DNA from 2 places in the Nocardioides sp. F233 genome. Region 1 is predicted to be linked to the other one. Evidence: riboswitches for the same ligand, from Rfam matches in the RefSeq annotation. Region 1 holds a riboswitch; the other holds the start of a gene.

Evidence for each region. A riboswitch is a leader RNA that binds a small molecule or an ion and turns the genes downstream of it on or off. The one in region 1 is predicted to bind glycine.
Region 2: another riboswitch for glycine. It lies ahead of gcvP (aminomethyl-transferring glycine dehydrogenase); the one in region 1 lies ahead of glyA (serine hydroxymethyltransferase).

What each region holds. Positions count from the first base shown of each region.
Region 1 is NZ_JBVASH010000003.1:73,581-77,660, reverse strand. Features, by position in the region: gene ACZYRU_RS11735 (ABC-F family ATP-binding cassette domain-containing protein) at 1-530, shown strand, start outside; gene glyA (serine hydroxymethyltransferase) at 607-1,884, opposite strand; glycine riboswitch at 1,911-2,010, opposite strand; glycine riboswitch at 2,011-2,104, opposite strand; gene speB (agmatinase) at 2,148-3,116, opposite strand; gene ACZYRU_RS11720 (purine-cytosine permease family protein) at 3,113-4,080, opposite strand, start outside.
Region 2 is NZ_JBVASH010000003.1:604,178-608,257, forward strand. Features, by position in the region: gene ftsR (transcriptional regulator FtsR) at 1-293, shown strand, start outside; gene ACZYRU_RS14240 (bifunctional nuclease family protein) at 335-805, shown strand; gene ACZYRU_RS14245 (MerR family transcriptional regulator) at 907-1,557, shown strand; glycine riboswitch at 1,616-1,706, shown strand; gene gcvP (aminomethyl-transferring glycine dehydrogenase) at 1,792-4,080, shown strand, end outside.

The DNA.
Region 1 (4,080 bases):
GCGCCGGCGACCGGATCGGCATCGTCGGCCCCAACGGCGCCGGCAAGTCCACGCTGCTGCGCCTCCTCCTGGGCCGGCTCGTCCCGGACGCCGGTCGGGCCAGCATGGGTGCCTCGGTCGCGGTCGGCGAGATCGACCAGGCCCGGACCGGCCTCGACGACGACCTGGCCCTCGGCACCGCGTTCGAGCACGCCATGCTGGACATGGCTCCGGCCGACGTACGCACCCTGCTGGCGAAGTTCGGCCTCAAGGCCGACCAGGTCACCAGCCTCGTCGGCCGCCTCTCCCCCGGCGAGCGCACCCGCGCCGCGATGGCGCTGCTGCAGGCCCGCGGCGTCAACCTCCTCGTCCTCGACGAGCCGACCAACCACCTCGACCTGCCGGCGATCGAGCAGCTCGAGCAGGCCCTCGACTCGTACGACGGCGCGCTGCTCCTGGTCTCGCACGACCGCAGGCTGCTCGACAACGTCCGGCTCGACCAGCATTGGCAGGTCGCCGACGGTCGGGTCACCGCCACCCAGCTGGCCTGACCCGGGTCCTCACAAGACGCCTTGTGGAGTCATCCACTCGCATGACGTGCGAGCAGATGACTCCACAAGGGACAGATCACAGCCCCGGGTAGAGCGGGTACGCCGCAGCCAGCGCCGCGACCCGGTCCCGCAGCTTGGCAGCGACCGAGTCGTCGTACGACGGCTTCAGCGCCTCCGCGATGATGTCGGCGACCTCCGCGAAGGCCTCGGCACCGAACCCCCGCGTCGCCAACGCAGGCGTGCCGATCCGCAGTCCCGAGGTGACCATCGGCGGGCGGGGGTCGAAGGGGACGGCGTTGCGGTTGACGGTCAGGCCGATGGAGTGGAGACGGTCCTCGGCCTGCTGGCCGTCCAGCTCGGACGCGCGCAGGTCGACGAGGACCAGGTGCACCTCGGTGCCCCCGGTCAGCACCGAGACACCCGCGGAGACCACGTCCGGCTGGGTGAGGCGCGCGGCGAGGATGCGGGCCCCCTCCAGGGTCCGCTCCTGACGCTCCCGGAAGGCCGGCGAGGCGGCCATCTTGAACGCCACCGCCTTGGCGGCGACGACGTGCTCGAGCGGGCCGCCCTGCTGGCCGGGGAAGACCGCCGAGTTGATCTTCTTCGCCAGCTCGGCCTTCGACAGGATCACGCCACCGCGCGGACCGCCGAGCGTCTTGTGCGTGGTGGTGGTGACGATGTCGGCGTGCGGGACCGGGCTCGGGTGCAGGCCGGTCGCGACCAGGCCGGCGAAGTGGGCCATGTCGACCATGAGGTACGCGCCGACGAGGTCGGCGATGCGGCGGAACTCGGCGAAGTCCAGCTGTCGCGGGTACGCCGACCACCCGGCCACGATCAGCTTCGGCCGGTGCTCCAGGGCGAGGCGCTCGACCTCGGCCATGTCGACGCGGAAGTCCTCGGCGTCGACGTGGTAGGCGACGACGTCGTAGAGCTTGCCGGAGAAGTTGATCCGCATGCCGTGCGTCAGGTGCCCGCCGTGGGCGAGGTCGAGGCCGAGGATCGTGTCACCCGGGTCCAGCAGCGCGAACATGGCGGCGGCGTTGGCCTGGGCGCCGGAGTGCGGCTGCACGTTGGCGGCCTCGGCCCCGAACAGCTCCTTCACGCGGTCGATCGCGAGCTGCTCGATGACGTCGACGTGCTCGCAACCGCCGTAGTAGCGGCGGCCCGGGTAGCCCTCGGCGTACTTGTTGGTGAGGACCGACCCCTGGGCCTCCATGACGGCGACCGGGGCGAAGTTCTCCGAGGCGATCAGCTCGAGCGTGCCCTGCTGGCGGGCGAGCTCGGCGCTGATCGCCGCGTGGACGTCGGGGTCGTAGTCGGCGAGGTTCTGGTCGAAGGCGTCGTTCGTGGACATGCGGAGGCTCCCGTCGTGGTGGTGGGCCTCCCCGCTCTGTCATCGGTGCCTGAGAGCTTCACCGCGGCAGCGGCTTGCACCTTGGGCGCAGGACCGGTCATGGAGGTCCTGTCTTTCCAGAGTCGCCTCGCACGAGCAGTGACGGTGCCTGAGAGTTTCTCGGGGAGAGTTGCTCCTACGGCGCCCCGCTCGGTGGCGAGGTCTCTCCTGCTTCGGCTACGAACGGCAGATCTTCAGTTGTGACGGCGTCAGGATGGCACGCCTCAGGACACGACGGAAGAGGGCGTCTTGCTCATGAGGGTGACCAGGTCGAAGGCGACCGTCGCCGCCGCGACGCAGGTGATCTCCGCGTGGTCGTAGTCGGGAGCCGTCTCGACGACGTCGGCGCCGATGATGTTGAGCCCGTCCAGCCGGCGCAGCACGTGCAGCAGCTCGCGGCTGTTGAGCCCGCCCATCTCCGGCGTGCCGGTGCCGGGCGCGAAGGCCGGGTCGAGCACGTCGATGTCGATCGAGATGTAGACGGGAGCGTCGCCGACCCGCTGCCGGATCTGCTCCGCGGCCCCCTCGACGCCGAGGAAGTCGAGGTCGCCGGCGCGGATGATCCGGAAGCCGAAGGATGCGTCGTCGACGAGGTCCATCTTGTCGTAGATCGGGCCGCGGATGCCGATGTGGATCGACTTGTCCTCGGCGAGCAGGCCCTCCTCGAAGGCCCGGCGGAACACGGTGCCGTGGGTGATCGGCGCCTTGAAGTAGGTGTCCCAGGTGTCGAGGTGGGCGTCGAAGTGGATCAGCGCGATCCGCCCGTGCTGGGCGTGCGCGGCCCGCAGCATCGGCAGCGCGACGGTGTGGTCGCCGCCGAGGGTGACGATGCGGCGGCCGGCCTGGCCGTGGACGTCGCGGGCCATGTCCTCGATCTGCTGCATGGCCTCCTCGATGTTGAAGGGCGTGCAGGGCACGTCGCCGGCGTCGACGACCTGGATCTCGTCCAGCGGCGCGGTGTCGAGCTCGACGTGGAACCGGGGCCGCAGGTGGCGCGAGGCCTGGCGGATGCCCATCGGGCCGAACCGGGCGCCGGGCCGGTAGGACGTACCGCCGTCGAACGGGACGCCGAGGATCGCGACGTCGTAGTCCGGCACCGACTCGATCAACGGGATCCGCGCGAAGGTGCCGAGACCGGCGTACCGCGGGACCTTCGTCGCCTCGAGGGCGCCGATCGGCTGGTGCTTGCTCATGCGGAGATCTCCGTTTCGGGGGTGAGGACGTGAGCCGGCTGCTGGCGCCAGGCGCGGAGCAGTCCGAGGTAGATGAAGGCGGTGGCGATGCTCCCGACGATCCAGGAGGTGTCGACGGCGCCGGTCTGCTTCGCGATCGCGCCGACGTACAGCGTGGTCGACATGAACGGGATCTGGACGAGGCAGCCGAGGACGTAGCTGAGCAGCGCGGGGACGTTGAACGAGCCGTAGCCGCTGTTCGGGTCGCTGAAGGAGCTCGGGTCGTAGTGGCCCTTGTGGACCAGGTAGTAGTCGACCAGGTTGATGATGCTCCACGGCACCAGCAGGTAGGCGAGCACCAGGATGAAGTTCGTGTAGTCGGCCATGAAGTCGTCGGAGACGGTCGTGGAGGCGACGAACACGGCGATCGCGAGCACGCCGGCGACGATGTGACGGGCCGAGGCGCGCGGCGCCCACTTCAGCTTGAAGGTCTGGATGCAGGTCAGCACGCACAGCGACGAGCCGTACATGTTGATCACACCGGCGTCGATCGCGCCGAGGAAGAACGCCAGCATCACGAAGACGAACACCGGCTTCGGCATGATGTTGTCGAGGTCGGCGAGCACGCCGTCCGCGCCGAGCCCCGCGACCAGGAAGGCACCGACGGTCATCGCCCCGATCACACCGAGCACGGTGCCGGCGTAGGTGTACCAGAACGCCGCACGGGTGCCGGTGCTCGAGGGCAGGTAGCGCGAGTAGTCGGAGACGTACGGCGCGTAGGACAGCTGCCACACACCGACCACCGAGGCCATCCCGAGGAAGCCGGCCCAGCTGAACGAGCCGCCCGCGGCGGTGATGCTGGCGCCGCCGTCAGCGGCCTCCATGCCGGTGTAGACGAGGGTGAGGACCAGGGCCAGGCCCGAGAGCCAGACCATGATGCGGTTGAAGCGGAGGATGAGCTGGTAGCCGACCACGACGGCGGTCA
Region 2 (4,080 bases), 530 kb from region 1:
TCGAGTCGTTCGCTCTCATCAGCTCCTCGGCGACCGGGCACTACGACACCGACGCCCTGGTGATCGCGCAGACCGCACGCGAGCTGGCCGACTACGGCATCGAGCCGCGCCACCTGCGCGCCTTCCGCACCGCGGCCGACCGCGAGGTCGGGCTCATCCAGCAGGTCGTCACACCGCGCAAGGGCCGCGACGCCGGTGCGAGCGCTCGCGCGGAGGAGGCGGTCAGCGAGATCGCCGCGCTCTCGGTGCGCCTCCACGCGACCCTGGTCAAGGCCGGCCTGCGTCGCATCTGAGCCCTCCTGAGCGGCTCGACGCGACGCAGTAGGCTGGACGCATGCGCGAGGTCGACGTGATGGGTGTCCGGGTGGAGATGCCCTCCAACCAGCCGATCGTGCTGCTCCGGGAGGTCGCGGGTGACCGCTACCTGCCGATCTGGATCGGCGCCGTCGAGGCCACCGCGATCGCGTTCGCCCAGCAGGGCGTCGTCCCGCCGCGGCCACTGACCCACGACCTGATGCGCGACGTGCTCACCGCGACCGGCAACGAGCTGAGCGAGGTCCGGATCACGGATGTGCGCGAGGGCGTCTTCTACGCGACCCTCGTCTTCGCCTCCGGCGTCGAGGTGAGCGCGCGCCCCTCCGACTCGATCGCCCTCGCCCTGCGCACCGGTACGACGATCTACTGCTCCGAGGAGGTCCTCGCCGAGGCCGGGCTCGCCGCGCCCGCCGAGGAGGAGGACGAGGTCGAGGCGTTCCGCGAGTTCCTCGACCACGTCTCGCCGGAGGACTTCGGCGCCGAGGGCTGAACGAGCTGTCAACCTCAGCCTCAGGTTGAGGGTTTTCGGCGACACGCCCGGCCACGTCTTTGACCGGCCCGACACCCCGGACGTACCTTGAGGGAGTCGAAATGACAGCAGTGCAATCCCCCTTGCCTGAAGCGCCGCGACCTGGAGGTTCCGTGAACGAGCAGCAGCCCGAGAAGGTCGGTCAGGACGTGACCGCGGCGACTGCTGCCGCGCAGGAGCAGGGCCTTCTGTTCACCGACGACGTCTCGCCGCTGCCCAGCGACCTCGGCTACCGCGGGCCGACCGCGTGCAACGCCGCCGGCATCACCTACCGCCAGCTGGACTACTGGGCCCGCACCGGCCTGATCGAGCCGAGCGTGCGCGGCGCCAAGGGCTCCGGCTCGCAGCGTCTCTACAGCTTCCGCGACATCCTGATCCTCAAGATCATCAAGCGGCTCCTCGACGCCGGCATCTCGCTGCAGAACATCCGCACCGCGGTCAGCCACCTGCGCGAGCGCGGCACCGACGACCTCACCCAGGTCACCCTGATGAGCGACGGCGCCTCGGTCTACGAGTGCACCAGCAACGACGAGGTCATCGACCTGCTGCAGGGCGGCCAGGGCGTCTTCGGCATCGCCATCGGTGGCGTGTGGCGCGAGATCGAGGGCACGCTGGCCGAGCTCCCGAGCGAGCACGCCAACGAGTCGGAGCAGACCGGCCCCGTCGCCGGCGACGAGCTGGCCGCGCGCCGCGCTGCCCGCCACGTCGGCTGAGCACCCACCGAACGAGGTCAGCCGCACAGGCGTCGTACCTGTAGGCTGTACCTGCTGTTGATGCTGCACGGGAGAGTCAGGCCCCGTGCCTGCGCCGAAGGGGCAATCCCTCCCCGGAACCTCTCAGGCGCCAGGACCGTGCGGAGCAGGCAACTCTGAAGGCGCAGTGACGCGCTGACAGAGGGGGAGGGCTCGATTCATTTCATCGACCCGACCCGAGGAGCACCTCTGCTCATGAGCGCACCCTTCGTCAACCGTCACATCGGCCCGGACGACGCCCAGGTCGAGACCATGCTCGACCGTCTCGGCCACGCATCTCTCGACGCCCTGATGGACGCCGCCGTCCCGAAGTCCATCCGCTCCACCGACCCGCTGGGCCTGCCCGCCGGTGTCGACGAGGAGACGGCCGCCGCCGAGCTCCGCGCACTCGCCGGTACCAACGTGCCGGGCGAGTCGATGATCGGCATCGGTTACCACGCCACGGTCACCCCGGCGGTCATCCGCCGCAACGTGCTCGAGGACCCGAGCTGGTACACCGCCTACACGCCGTACCAGCCGGAGATCTCGCAGGGCCGCCTCGAGGCGCTGATCAACTTCCAGACCATGGTCGCCGACCTGGCCGGCCTGCACACCGCCGGCTCCTCGCTGCTCGACGAGGGCACCGCCGCCGCCGAGGCGGTCGCGCTGGCCCACCGCGCCAACCGCAAGGCCGCCGGCCCGTTCGTCATCGACGCCGACGCGCTTCCGCAGACCATCGACGTCGTCGCCACCCGCTGCGAGGGCCTCGGCATCGAGATCCTCGTCGCCGACCTGACCGACGGCCTGCCCGAGGGACCCGTCTCCGGCGTGCTCATCCAGTACCCCGGTGCGTCGGGCCGCGTGGCCGACATCAAGCCGGTCATCGACGCCGTCCACGAGCACGGCGGCCTGGCCGTCGTCGCCGCCGACCTGCTCGCGCTGACCCTGCTCGAGGCGCCCGGCGCCCTCGGTGCCGACGTCGTCGTCGGCTCGGCCCAGCGCTTCGGCGTCCCGCTGTTCTACGGCGGCCCGCACGCCGGCTTCATGGCCGTCCGCGAGGGCCTCGAGCGCCAGCTGCCCGGCCGCCTGGTCGGCGTCTCCGTCGACGCCGAGGGCCACCTGGCGTACCGCCTCGCACTGCAGACCCGCGAGCAGCACATCCGTCGCGACAAGGCGACGTCGAACATCTGCACCGCGCAGGTGCTGCTCGCCGTGACCGCCGGCATGTACGCCGTCTACCACGGTCCCGACGGGCTGCGGGCGATCGCCGGTGACATCCACGGCCTGGCCCGTCGCGCTGCCGCGTCCTTCGAGGCGGCCGGCATCGAGGTCGTCAACGACACCTTCTTCGACACCCTCAACGTCCGGGTTCCCGGCCGCGCGGAGGCCGTGGTCGCCGCTGCCCGCGAGGCGTCGATCCACCTGCGCCTCGTCGACGCCGACACCGTCGGCATCTCCTTCGGTGAGACCGCCCGCGAGGCGACGCTGGTCGGCTTCCTCGGTGCCTTCGGCGTGAGCGAGGTGTCGGCCGAGGGCGACGCCGGGCTGCCCGAGGACCTCGAGCGCACCACCGAGTTCCTCACCCACCCGGTGTTCAACACCCACCACAACGAGACCTCGATGCTGCGCTACCTCGCGCGGCTCTCGAACCGCGACTACGCGCTCGACCGCGGCATGATCCCGCTCGGCTCGTGCACGATGAAGCTCAACGCGACCACCGAGATGGAGCCCATCTCGCTGGCCGGCTTCGCCAACCTGCACCCGTTCGTGCCGGCGGCCGACGCCGACGGCTACCGCCAGCTGATCGACCAGCTCGAGGGCTGGCTCGCCGAGGTCACCGGCTACGACCGGGTCTCCATCCAGCCCAACGCGGGTGCCCAGGGCGAGTACGCCGGCATGCTGGCGATCCGCAACTACCACCGGGCCAACGGCCAGGGTCAGCGCGACGTCTGCCTGATCCCGTCCTCCGCGCACGGCACCAACCCGGCCTCGGCCGTGATGGCCGGCATGAAGGTCGTCGTGGTCAAGGCCAATGAGGACGGCACCGTCGACCTCGCCGACCTGCGGGCCAAGTGCGAGCAGCACTCCGAGACCCTCGCCGCGATCATGGTCACCTACCCGTCGACGCACGGCGTCTACGAGGAGACCATCACCGAGCTGTGCGACCTGGTGCACGAGCACGGCGGTCAGGTCTACATCGACGGCGCGAACTTCAACGCGCTGCTCGGCTACGCCGCGCCCGGCAAGTTCGGCGGCGACGTCTCGCACCTCAACCTGCACAAGACGTTCTGCATCCCGCACGGCGGCGGCGGTCCGGGCGTCGGCCCGGTCGCGGTGCGCGCCCACCTGGCGCCGTACCTGCCCACGCACCCGCTCCACCCCGACGCCGAGCGGCGTGAGGGCACCGGCGCGATCAGCGCGGCGCCGTTCGGCTCCGCCGGCATCCTGCCGATCTCGTGGGCCTACATCCGGATGATGGGCGGCGAGGGCCTGACCCGCGCCACT